Nitratireductor mangrovi: one gene and its partner. The protein of the gene in region 1 binds, or shares a complex with, the protein of each later gene. Links are inferred from orthologs where the notes say so. Each region holds a gene or a part of one and is shown on either strand. Other genes may lie near its edges. The genes, in order: mfd and uvrA.

Evidence for each region.
Region 2: the proteins of mfd (region 1) and uvrA are in contact, whole or in part, in a crystal structure (PDB 4DFC), measured with the Escherichia coli proteins. The link is inferred for Nitratireductor mangrovi from one-to-one orthologs.

Annotation. Positions count from the first base shown.
Region 1 is NZ_CP042301.2:1,494,187-1,500,784, reverse strand. What follows is about bases 1,137-5,237. They hold mfd (transcription-repair coupling factor), read right to left. Parts: upstream 4,838-5,237; coding sequence 1,337-4,837; downstream 1,137-1,336. Other genes in these bases: recG (ATP-dependent DNA helicase RecG), read left to right, coding at 5,229-5,237; FQ775_RS07300 (succinate dehydrogenase assembly factor 2), read right to left, coding at 4,850-5,137; FQ775_RS07310 (DsbA family oxidoreductase), read left to right, coding at 1,137-1,340. In the rest of the region: FQ775_RS07315 (extracellular solute-binding protein), read left to right, coding at 1-634; more of FQ775_RS07310, read left to right, coding at 657-1,136; more of recG, read left to right, coding at 5,238-6,598. UniProt on the Escherichia coli protein: Couples transcription and DNA repair by recognizing RNA polymerase (RNAP) stalled at DNA lesions. Mediates ATP-dependent release of RNAP and its truncated transcript from the DNA, and recruitment of nucleotide excision repair machinery to the damaged site.
Region 2 is NZ_CP042301.2:1,333,187-1,339,186, forward strand. What follows is about bases 1,675-5,177. They hold uvrA (excinuclease ABC subunit UvrA), read right to left. Parts: upstream 4,800-5,177; coding sequence 1,875-4,799; downstream 1,675-1,874. Other genes in these bases: FQ775_RS06515 (hypothetical protein), read right to left, coding at 1,675-1,767. Outside these bases: FQ775_RS06505 (7-cyano-7-deazaguanine synthase), read right to left, coding at 1-70; FQ775_RS06510 (nucleoside 2-deoxyribosyltransferase), read right to left, coding at 67-1,344; more of FQ775_RS06515, read right to left, coding at 1,396-1,674; FQ775_RS06525 (hypothetical protein), read right to left, coding at 5,556-5,873. UniProt on the Escherichia coli protein: The UvrABC repair system catalyzes the recognition and processing of DNA lesions. UvrA is an ATPase and a DNA-binding protein. A damage recognition complex composed of 2 UvrA and 2 UvrB subunits scans DNA for abnormalities.

The DNA of each region.
Region 1 (6,598 bases):
GGAGATCATGCAAGGCACGTGGGCACCGCCGGTTTCGGACGGCTCGGGGCGCGATCGCGAGTTCCTGCGCAACGGTTTCGAGGCGCTGAAGAAGGCGGGCTACGCCATGCAGGGCGGCAAGTTGGTCGGGCCTGACGGGCGGCCGCTGGCGTTCGAGATCATGCTGCGCGCCAAGGGCGGGGAGGAACTGGCGCTTGCGTGGCAGCGCACCCTCGCCCGGCTGGGCATCGAGGCAAGCCTGCGCTCGGTCGATGCCGCGCAATATCAGCAGCGCCTCCTGAGCTTCGACTATGACGTGATCCTGCATTCCTACCCGTCATCGCTGTCACCGGGCGTCGAGCAGATCGGCCGCTGGGGCAGCGCCTCGCGTGAGGCGCAGGGCTCGTGGAACTTCGCCGGCGCGGCCGACCCGGCGCTCGACGCCATGATCGACGCGCTGCTCAATGCGCGCCAGCGCGACGAGTTCATCGACGCGGTACGCGCCTATGACCGGGTCCTGCTGAGCGGTGCCTATGTCGTGCCGCTCTATCACCGCGACGAAAAGTGGGTGGCGCGCTGGAAGCGCATCCGGCACCCTGACCAGGCGCCGCTTTACGGCTACCAGTTGCAAAGCTGGTGGCACGCCCCAGATTAGGCCAAAACGGCCGGAGGCAACCATGAGCGACAGCAGCAAGGTCCAAATCGACGTCGTGTCGGATGTCGTCTGTCCCTGGTGCTATATCGGCAGGCAGCGGCTGAAACAGGCCATCGCAGACCTGGACGGTGTCGAGGTCGAGGTGCGCTGGCGGCCCTACCAGCTCGATCCGACCATCCCTGCCGAAGGCCATGACCGCAAGGCATATATGCTGGCCAAGTTCGGCAGCGAGGAGCGGCTGAAAGAGGTTCACAAGACCGTCCTGGGTGCCGGCCAGGAAGCAGGCATAGAATTCGATTTCGGCGCGATTGCCGTTTCGCCCAACACGCTCGATGCACACAGGGTGATCCGCTGGTCCCAGACCGCCGGCCCCGGCGTCCAGGATCGTCTGGTCGGCGCGCTGTTCAAGGCCTATTTCGAGGACGGCAAGAATGTCGGCGATCGCAGCGTGCTGATCGACGCCGCGCGCGATGCCGGTATGGACGTCGCCGTGGTGGAAAGCCTGCTGCCCACCGACGCTGACCGCGACGCGGTGCGCACCGAGATCGAGACGGCGTCGCGCATGGGTATTCGCGGCGTGCCGTGCTTCCTGCTCGAAAACCGCTATGCGGTGATGGGCGCGCAGGAGCCGGAAGCGCTCGCCGACGCCATCAGGCAGGTCGCCGAGGCCAAGGCGCGCGGCGAACTGGAGCCGGCGGCTGGCTAGGCCGCGGCCTTCTCCACCAGCCTCGTCAACTGCGTCATCACCACCGCGGCGCCGGCCAGCCTCTTTTCGGCGCTCGGCCAGTCGCGGATGAAAACCACGCTCTGGTCCGGCCTGATCTTGGCGAGCGAACCTTGCTCGGCGATCATTCCGACGAGCCCTGCCGGGTTCGGGAACACCTTGTCGCGAAACTGGATGACGACGCCCTTCGGACCGGCGTCGAGCTTCTCGACATTGGCGCGGCGGCACAGCGCCTTGATGTAGACGATCTTCAAGAGGTGCTGGACCTCGACCGGCAGCGGGCCGAAACGATCGATCAGTTCGGCGCCGAAGGCGTCGATCTCTCCGGTGGTTTCGAGTTCGGCCAGTCGCCGATAGAGCCCGAGCCTGAGTTGGAGATCGGCGACATAATCCTCCGGGATCATCACGGCGGTTCCAACCGTGATTTGCGGCGACCAGCCCGTATCGACGGTCTCACCCGAGCCGCGCAACTCGGCGACCGCTTCCTCCAGCATCTGCTGGTAGAGCTCGAAGCCGACTTCCCTGATGTGGCCCGACTGTTCCTCGCCAAGCAGATTTCCGGCGCCGCGAATGTCGAGGTCGTGGCTGGCAAGCTGGAAACCCGCGCCGAGCGTGTCGAGCGACTGCAGCACCTTGAGCCGACGGTCGGCATTGGCGGTCAGCGTGCGGTTGGCGGGCAGCGTGAACAGCGCGTAGGCGCGCACCTTGGAGCGCCCGACCCGGCCGCGAAGCTGGTAGAGCTGGGCGAGCCCGAACATGTCGGCACGATGCACGATCAGCGTATTGGCGGTCGGAATGTCGAGCCCGGATTCGACGATCGTGGTCGACAGCAGCACGTCGAACTTGCCGTCATAGAAGGCGTTCATGATGTCGTCGAGTTCGCCCGGCGGCAATTGTCCGTGAGCCGTTGCGACCTTCAGTTCGGGCACCGATTCCTTCAGGAATCCGGATATTTCGGCCAGATCGCTGATGCGCGGCACGACATAGAAGCTCTGGCCGCCGCGATAGCGCTCGCGCAGCAGGGTCTCGCGGATGACGAGCGCGTCGAAGGGCGAGATGAAGGTTCTTACTGCCATGCGGTCGACGGGCGCAGTGGCGATCAGCGACAGTTCGCGCACTCCCGTCAGCGCCAGTTGCAGCGTGCGCGGGATCGGCGTCGCCGACAGGGTCAGGACGTGCACGTCGGATTTCAGCTCCTTCAGCCGTTCCTTGTGCTTGACGCCGAAATGCTGCTCCTCGTCGATGATCAGCAGCCCCAGATTCTTGAACCGCACCGAGGCGCCAAGCAACGCGTGGGTGCCGACCACGATGTCGACCGTGCCGTCGCAGAGGCCCTTCTTGGTCTCGGCGAGCTCCTTGGCGCCGACCAGCCGCGACGCCTGGCGCACCCGCACCGGCAGGCCGGAAAAACGTTCGGCGAAGGTCCGGTAATGCTGGCGGGCCAGCAGCGTGGTCGGAACCACCACGGCGACCTGAAACCCTTCCATGGCGGCGAGGAAGGCGGCGCGCAGCGCCACCTCGGTCTTGCCGAAGCCGACATCGCCACAGATCAGCCGGTCCATCGGGCGCCCCGCGCCAAGGTCATCGATGACGGCGTCGATCGCGCCCTGCTGGTCCTCCGTCTCCTCGTAGGGGAAACGGGCTGCAAATTCACCGTAAAGGCCGTGGGGTGGCCGGATCGCCGGTGCGCCGCGCATCTCGCGCTCGGCGGCGATGCGGATGAGTTGGCCGGCCATTTCCAAAAGCTTCTTCTTGAGCCGCGCCTTGCGCGCCTGCCAGTTGCCGCCGCCCAGCCGGTCGAGCGCCGTGTCGGCCGCGTCGGAACCATAGCGCGACAGCAGCTCGATGTTTTCGACCGGCAGGAACAGCCGGTCATCGCCGGCATAATGCAGCTCCAGGCAGTCATGCGGAGCGCCTGCCGCCTCGACCGTGCGCAGGCCGATGAAACGGCCGATACCATGGTCGGCGTGAACGACGATGTCGCCGGAGGCGAGCGAGGACAGCTCGGTGATGAAGTCGGCGCTGCGCTTGCGGCGCGAACGGCGCACCAGCCTGTCGCCGAGGATATCCTGTTCTGACACGACCGCGAGCCGCTCGGTCTCGAACCCGGTCTCGACCGGCAGGACCGCGAGCCCCGCTTCCTGCGGAGGCAGCTTGTCCAGCTCGGCAAGGTCGGCCGCGCGCTCCATCCCGCCGAGGCCGTGTTCGTCGAGGATCTGCGACAGACGGTCGAGCGATCCCTCGGTCCAGCCGGCGATCATGACGCGTTTGCCCGATGCGCGAAGTGCGGTCAGGTGGCGAACGGCGTGATCGAACACATTGGCGGAGGGATCGGCGCGTTCGGCGGCGAAGGTGCGGCCAGCCTTGGAACGGGCATGAACGACGCGCCGCCCCGCCGAGTCCGGTGTTTCGAATGCTGTGAGATCGCAGCGCAGCCTCTGTGAGGCGGCCGCCGAGACTTCGTCTTGATCGAGATAGAGAAGCTCGGGCGGCAATGGCTTGTAGGGCGTGGCGTCCGCCAGCCCCTTGCCTTCTGCCTGGTTGCGGCGGGCCTCGTAATGGTCGCGGATGAGGTCATGCCGCTCGCCGAGGGAGTCGTTGGCAAGCGTATCGAAGACGACGGGCACGTCCGGCAGGTAGTCGAAGACGGTTTGCATGCCCTCGTGAAAGAACGGCAGCCAGTGCTCCATGCCGGCGAAGCGCCGACCTTCGCTGATTGCGGCATAGAGCGCGTCGTCGCGCGAGGGCGCGCCAAAAGCCTCGATATAGGCGCGACGAAAGCGGCTGACTGCTTCCGGCGTCAGCGCGACCTCGCTGGCAGGCTTGAGCACGAGTTCGTTGCGCTGGCTGGTGGTGCGCTGGGTGGCGGGATCGAAGGCGCGGATCGATTCCAGCGTATCGCCGAAGAAGTCGAGCCGCAGCGGCTCGGGCGATCCGGGCGCGAAAAGGTCGAGGATGCCGCCGCGCACGGCGTATTCGGACACGTCGCGAACCGTGCCGGTGCGCTCGAAGCCGCTGGTCTCCAGCCGCTCGACAAGCACCTTCATGTCGATCTGGTTGCCCGGCCTGACCGTCAGAAACTGGCTCTCCAATGCGGCCGCCGGCGGAATGCGCTGCAGGATCGCGTTCACTGTCGAGAGCACGATCGCCCGGTGCGGCGCCTTTTTCAGCGCAATCATGGCGCCCAGCGCGTCGAGCCGCCGCGCGGCGGCGTCCGCGCCCGGCGATACGCGGTCGTAGGGAAGACAGTCCCATGCGGGCAGTTCGAGCACCGGCAGACCGGGCGCCACGAAGGCCAGGGCTTCGCGGATCGCTGGGATGCGCTGGCCGTCACGAGCGACGAAAAGCATCGGACAGTCCGTGGCCGCCTCAGCGGAGATGGCGGCAAGTGCGAAGGCCTCGAAGCCGTCGGCAACGCCGGCGACGGTGACCGGGCCGGGTGCGGCTGACGCCAGGCCGAATTTTGGAAGCAGTGTCATGAAAGGGCTATGTCAGATCGGCAAGACCCGGCAGAAGGCCTGGATCCGGCGAAAAAGTTCGGTGTCGTGGTGGTCGGGGACCGGCGCCTCGCCGGTCATCCATTTGAAGAGTTCGGCATCCGGCACTTCCAGGAGATCCTCGAACACATCGATGTCCGCCGCCGACAGCGTGTCGACGCTGGCGTCGGCGAAGGTGCCGAGAAGCAGATCCATCTCGCGCATGCCGCGATGCCGGGCGCGGTAGTGCGCCTTGCGCCGCCGCACCTCCAGGGTGCCGCTGCTTCTTGTGGTGCCTGTCATCCGACGATCATCCTTCGCGAGGCGATATATAGTGGATCGACGCCGGTGTCAGCCTTGCGCGCCATCGCCTGCCTCATATTGTTGACACGTCATGCGGCCCTCACGTCTCGATCCCCTGTTCGCTCCGGCCACCGCGCTCGACGGCGTCGGCGCCAAGATCGCTGACCTGTTGGCCAGGATCGTGCCCGCCGATCTTGCCGGTCGCGACGTCAGGGTCGGCGACCTTCTTTTCGTGCTGCCGCATTCGCTGATCGACCGCCGCAACCGTCCGGGCATCGCCGCAGCCCCGGAGGGCGCGATCGTGACACTCGACCTGAGGGTCGACCGGCACCAGCCGTCGCCGCGCGGCAGGAGCAACGTGCCCTACAGGGTCTTTGCCCACGACGAGACCGGTGAGATCGCGCTGACCTTCTTTCACGCCAAGCAGAACTGGCTCGAAAGGGCATTGCCGGTTGGCGAAAACGTGGTCGTGAGCGGGCGCATGGAGTGGTTCAACGGGCGGCCCTCGATGGTGCATCCCGACCACATCGTGAATGCGACCGAGGCTGCCTCGTTGCCGCTGGTCGAGGCGGTCTACCCATTGACCGCCGGGCTCTCGCCGCGGGTGCTGCGCCGCTCGCTCGAGCAGGCCCTGGCCAATGTGCCCGACCTGCCCGAATGGCTCGACGAGGCTTTGATGCGCCGCCATAGTTTTCCCGCCTTTGGCAGCGCGCTGGCGCGGTTGCACCACCCTGCGGGACCGGAGGATGTCGACCTCGACAATCCCGCGCGCCGGCGTCTGGCTTATGACGAACTTCTCGCCAACCAGCTCTCGCTCGCGCTTGTGCGCGCCCGTATCCGGCGCCTGTCGGGCCGGCCGCTGTCCGGCGACGGCCAGCTGGTCGAGGCCATTCGCGCCGCCCTGCCCTATACGCTGACCGGTTCACAGCAGCAGGCCTTTGCCGAGATCGCCGACGACCTTGCCCGGCCGGAGCGCATGTTGCGGCTGCTGCAGGGCGACGTCGGTTCCGGCAAGACCGTGGTCGGCCTGCTCGCCATGGCGCGCGCGTCCGAGGCCGGCGGCCAGTCGGTACTGATGGCGCCGACCGAGATCCTCGCTCGCCAGCATTTTGCCACCATCGCGCCGCTGGCAAGAAAGGCGGGGATAGAGACGGCAATCCTGACCGGCCGCGAAAAGGGCCGCGAGCGGCGCGAAATCCTGGCGGGCATCGAGGACGGCGCCACCGGCATTGTGGTCGGCACCCACGCGCTCTTCCAGGACGAGGTCCGCTACAAGGAACTGGTGCTGGCAATCATCGACGAGCAGCATCGCTTTGGCGTGCACCAGCGCCTCGCCCTGACCTCGAAGGGTGTTGCGCCGGACATGCTGGTGATGACGGCGACCCCGATCCCGCGCACGCTGGTGCTGACGGCCTTCGGCGACATGGACGTGTCGCGGCTGACGGATAAGCCGGCCGGCCG
Region 2 (6,000 bases), 160 kb from region 1 along the record:
CGTGCAGCCCGAATGCGACGGTCGTCGAGTCCAAGCCACCAGATGCAAGAAGCATCACGCCTTGAGTCATGTTGAAGCGTCCCTATGGAGCTTCGATAGGGCGTCAAACATTCCATTCAAACAAAGGTCGAGGTCGGGCGAATATGTGGAACTTCCTTTGACCACCATTGTGTTCCGGTTCTCATTACGAGGATCAAAGGTGACAACCGGCTTTCCCATCTCAATCGCAAGACCAATCTCAACCAGCGTTCCGGGATCGCGTTCAATCGGAATCGCGAAAACTGCTGCACATTCCCCTAGCAACCGCACGTCGCTGATGTAGTAGGCAGTGAGAGACGCAACTGGAGAGTCTCGATCAGCCTCGCCATTTTCCTTTACCGGCCTTCTGACACAGAAGTTGTGGTACTCCAACGCTTCAACAGCTGCGCGAATTTCAGCATGATCTGCATACGAGAAGTCTGGCGCCGCTAAATAAATTTGCAGACCCCGGCGCGCATGCCAAGGCAGTGTGACGCCGCCCAAACCGCGGACGACGTCGATAGGCAACCGTAGTTCTCGTTCAATGCCCCGTTTAAGATCATCCGGCCACGTAGTTTGTGAATAGATCGTTGCGGCTTGCATACCTCGCCAAGCAGCATCTCGGATGCTGCTGTCGAGTGTGCCAAACACGGCTGTGAAGACGTCCCCCACGCCCACCGAGTTTGTAGTGACGTCTAGTCTGGCTGGAACATATTCGATGTCGCCAGTACCGAGATCGAATAGCCTACTGCCGCCGCGGTTCTCTTTCAGCAGTAGGTGCCTCGCGCCGATGTCCTTCGCCAATTCCAGCATTGGGGCAACGTCGCTCGATGCAATGCTGGAGAACAATTCAGACGAAGTCGAGATTGCCACCGAGTCGATTCGACCGGAAAGCGAACGAAGGAATTCAGCGTCATCCACGTCGTAGGCGATATCGATTGTGACTAGAGCATCGGGGTCGAGCTGACGAACCACGTCGGCTAAATCATAGCGACCCGGGAAGATTACGACAGAATGAAATCGACCCAAATCCGCGTGCTCGCGATTTGGAACAACTTTTCTCTCGTCACGCAGGAGGTCTTCGTAGCCTTGATGTCCAACCTCTTTCACGTCGGCAATTGCGATGACGTTGGGCGCACCTGTTACCTCCCCTAGGAGGATAAAGTCTCTACAGCCGTGCTTAGTCAGATAATCCTGCGCTTGCTCGATCAGGTACGCTGGGCAAAATACCCCGACAGCGTAGTTCTGCCCAGAAGCCCACAGGCCCCGAGCAGCATGCACCACGCCGCCAAGTCTTACCTTTGCTTCCGTGCTGCGTGTCGGCATCGTGAAGTCGACCGTGACTTCACCAATCAGTATCGGAACTGAACCTGGCATCTAGTCAGCAACAAAATCGGCCTGGACCTGAGGATTACTACCGTTCGAGGATGCAGTCACGATTCCCGTATAGGTGAACCCATCCTCCAAGCAGCCGGCAAGATAGTTGAGGCGTGTCGGCAGAGATCCAACCGACTCCGATCCTATGACTGCAACAACCCGCCCCTTGACCTGAACAGATAGCTTAGCACCAACCGCAGGACTGGATTTATGGTTCTTGTAGTAGTCGTGGCTAGCTACGTCCTCAAGACTAGCGGAAAACGCTTCACGGCACTTATCGGAGCCGCTTGAGCCACCGGCCGCTCCACTACCTGATCCGGTTTTCTTATTGCCAGAATAGTCGCTAAAACGTCCCGAGCCGCCGCTACCCATTGCTCTCTCCCGTAAGTCGAGCGCAATATTACCTATGGCAGTTTCACCTTATCAAGTATTGATTTACTCAATGCACAACCAGCTGCTCCGCCAATCCGAGCGAAGGTCTACTCCGCCGCCTCTGCCTTTCTTCCCCCCGGCCTTCTCTCCAGCAGCTCCTTCAGAAACTGCCCGGTGTAGCTGCGCGGCTCGGCCATGACGTCGGTGGTGCGGCCGGCGACGACCAGTTCGCCGCCGCCGTCGCCGCCTTCGGGACCGAGGTCGAGCACCCAGTCGGCGGTCTTGATGACCTCCAGATTGTGCTCGATGACGACCACGGTGTTGCCCTGGTCGACGAGCTCGTGCAGTACCTCCAAGAGCTTGGCGACGTCGTGATAGTGGAGCCCGGTGGTCGGCTCGTCGAGGATATAGAGCGTCTTGCCGGTGGCCTTGCGCGACAGCTCCTTGGCGAGCTTGATGCGCTGCGCCTCGCCGCCCGACAGCGTCGTCGCCTGCTGTCCGACATGGATGTAGCCGAGCCCGACCTTGGCCAGGGTGACGAGCTTGTCGCGCACCGCCGGCACCGCCTGGAAAAAGACCGCACCTTCCTCGACCGTCATGTCGAGCACGTCGGCGATCGACTTGCCCTTGAAGGTGACCTCGAGCGTCTCGCGGTTGTAGCGCTTGCCGGCGCAGACATCGCAGGTGACGTAGACGTCGGGCAAAAAATGCATCTCGATCTTGATGACGCCGTCGCCCTGGCAGGCCTCGCAGCGCCCGCCCTTGACGTTGAAGGAAAAGCGGCCCGGCTGGTAGCCGCGCGCCTTGGCCTCGGGCAGGCCGGCGAACCAGTCGCGGATCGGCGTGAAGGCGCCGGTATAGGTGGCAGGATTGGAGCGCGGGGTGCGGCCGATGGGCGACTGGTCGATGTCGATGACCTTGTCGAGGAATTCCAGCCCCTCGATGCGGTCATGCTCGGCCGGGTGCTCGCGCGAGCCCATGATGCGGCGCGAGGCGGCCTTGTAGAGCGTCTCGATCAGGAAGGTCGACTTGCCGCCGCCCGACACGCCGGTGACGCAGGTGAACGTGCCGAGCGGGATGTCGGCGGTGACGTTCTGCAGATTGTTGCCGCGCGCGCCGACGACGCGGATGCGGCGGTTCTTCTTCAGCGGCCGCGGCGCCTCGGGCAGCGGGATCGACAGCGCGCCGGAGAGATATTGCCCGGTGAGCGAATTGGGATTGGCCATGATCTCGGCCGGGGTGCCTTCCGCCACGATGCGGCCGCCATGGATGCCGGCGGCGGGGCCGATGTCGACGACATGGTCGGCCGAAAGCACCGCGTCCTCGTCATGCTCGACGACGATGACGGTGTTGTCGAGGTCGCGCAGATGCTTGAGCGTGTCGAGCAGGCGCGCATTGTCGCGCTGGTGGAGGCCGATCGAGGGTTCGTCGAGCACGTAGAGCACGCCGGTCAGCCCGGAGCCGATCTGCGAGGCGAGGCGGATGCGCTGGCTTTCGCCGCCCGACAGCGTGCCGGAATTGCGCGACAGGGTGAGATAGTCGAGGCCGACATCGTTCAGGAAGGTGAGGCGCTCGCGGATCTCCTTGAGGATGCGCACCGCGATCTCGTTCTGCTTGGCGGTCAGCCGCTCGGGCAGGGCCTCGAACCATTGGCCGGCCTTGCGGATCGATTTCGCCGTGACCTCGCCGATATGCAGGCCGTCGATCTTGACGGCGAGCGCCTCGGGCTTGAGCCGGTAGCCGGCGCAGGCCGGGCAGGGGACCGAGGACATGTAACGCTCGATCTCCTCGCGGCTCCAGGCCGATTCGGTCTCCTTCCAGCGCCGTTCGAGATTGGGCACCACGCCCTCGAAGGTCTTCCTGGTCTGGTAGGAGCGCAGGCCGTCATCATAGGAAAAGGTGATCTGGCGCTCGCCGGTGCCGTGGAGGATGGCGTTGCGGGCCTCGTCGGGCAGGTCGCGCCAGCGGTCGCCGAGCTTGAAGCCGTAGGCCTTGCCGAGCGCCTCCAGCGTCTGGGTGTAATAGGGCGAGGTCGATCGCGACCACGGCGCCACGGCACCGTCGCGGAGCGACAGCGCCTCGTCGGGCACGACCAACTCGGCGTCGATGGTGCGCTGGCTGCCGAGACCGTCGCAGGACGGGCAGGCGCCGAACGGGTTGTTGAAGGAAAAAAGACGCGGCTCGATCTCGGGAATGGTGAAGCCCGACACCGGGCAGGCGAACTTTTCGGAAAACAGCAGCCGCTCGTGGGTGTCGTTCTTCGACTTGTTGGCGGCCTCGCCCGACAGCGCTTCCGGCGGCAGCGGGCGGTCGGCGAATTCGGCCACGGCGAGCCCGTCGGCGAGCTTCAGGCAGGTCTCGATGCTGTCGGCGAGCCGCGCGCCGAGGTCCTCGCGCACCACGACGCGGTCGACGACGACGTCGATGTCGTGCTTGAATTTCTTGTCGAGCGCCGGCGCGTCGCCGATCTCGTGGAACTGGCCGTCGATCTTGACGCGCTGAAAGCCCTTCTTCTGAAGTTCGGCGAGTTCCTTGCGGTATTCGCCCTTGCGGCCGCGCACGATCGGCGCCAGCACGTAAAGCCGCGTGCCTTCCTCGAGCGCCAGCACCCGGTCGACCATCTGGGAGACGGTCTGGCTCTCGATCGGCAGGCCGGTGGCCGGCGAATAGGGCACGCCGACGCGAGCAAAGAGCAGCCGCATATAGTCGTAGATCTCGGTCACCGTGCCCACGGTGGAGCGCGGGTTCTTCGACGTCGTCTTCTGCTCGATCGAGATCGCCGGCGAGAGCCCGTCGATCTGGTCGACGTCGGGCTTCTGCATCATCTCCAGGAACTGGCGCGCATAGGCCGACAGGCTCTCGACATAGCGGCGCTGGCCCTCGGCATAGATGGTGTCGAAGGCGAGCGACGACTTGCCGGAGCCGGAGAGCCCGGTCATCACGGTGAGGCTGTTGCGGGGAATGTCGAGATCGACATTCTTGAGATTGTGCTCGCGTGCGCCGCGAATGGAGATGAACTTGTGCTCGGCCATGCCGCCTGATGCCATGTCGGGTGTCGGTTGGGATGGGCGCTGCGCGACCAGGCCCGCCTTTACATAGGTCGCCCCGCCGTCGCGTCGAGGGCTTCCCGCCAGCCGAGTTAGACTCCTTTGAGCGGGCAGGGCAAGTCAAAAGAACAAAGGCCGAACGGGCTCCTGACAACCCGCTTGTGGACAATTGACCGCCGCGTGCGATCACATTTTGCCCCGCCCGGGCGCGCTTTTGTTGACAGGCCGGCCGGCGAGGGCGCAGAGTCCCGGAAGTTCCGCAGCCGCCTCGGGTCAACCGCAAGCCGGGACCGCCCGTGAGACGACGCGGGTGCGAGGAATGAGCGCGGAACGGTGTCGGTACCAACAGCAGAGGAGAGAGGCATGAATCCGCCGGACAGTCCCTGCAGGTCCCGTTTCACGGCGGGACCACGTCGGACCTGACGGACGCCTGAGCGCCCGACGGGGCCGCACGTCGAAATCAAACCACATCGTTGAAGAATGCACCGGAGCGAGACCCTGACCGGCTCCTCCGGGAAGATCACCTGATACACCCGGAGATCGGGAAAAACCCAGGAAGGCCTCGCGCGCTCGGAACAGGCAGCGGCGAGGCCTCACTTTTTTCGGGGGCTATGTCGTCTGGGCGCGATGTTTCGCGTGGGCGACTTCCAGCCGTCATGCGTCAGCCGTCGAGCAGCCGCGCGGCGAGCGATAGTCTTCGCGTGCCGCCTGGGGCCGTGCTTCAGACGGAGCGGGACGTCCCTATCGGGAGATGGAGGCGTTGGGACCGGGCTGTTGCGGGTTCACGACCGGGCTCGAGCGGCCGTCATGGCGATAGCCGCCGAAGCCGATCTGGTAGGAGACGCTGCCCGAAATGGTCACGTCCCAATTGCCGACCTTGTACGAGCCCGGCGTCGAGCCGACCGGCACGCCGTCCTCGGGCTCGCCGATCAGGATGTCGGTCGTGACCGTGCCGGCGCCGTGCTTCACGCCCGGCAGGCTGTCATCGGCCGAGGCCAGCGGCATGGCGGCAAGCGACGCGGCGGCGACGACGATGGCGGTTGCGAAAAATCTGGGCATGACCGGGCTCCGGGGATCGAGGCGTAGAGATAATATCAACCGCGCCGTTTGCCAATCGGGGCGCGATCACGATCCGCGCAGCGCTTGCAATCGTGGCCCGGCCCATATAGAACAAAAAAAGAACAAA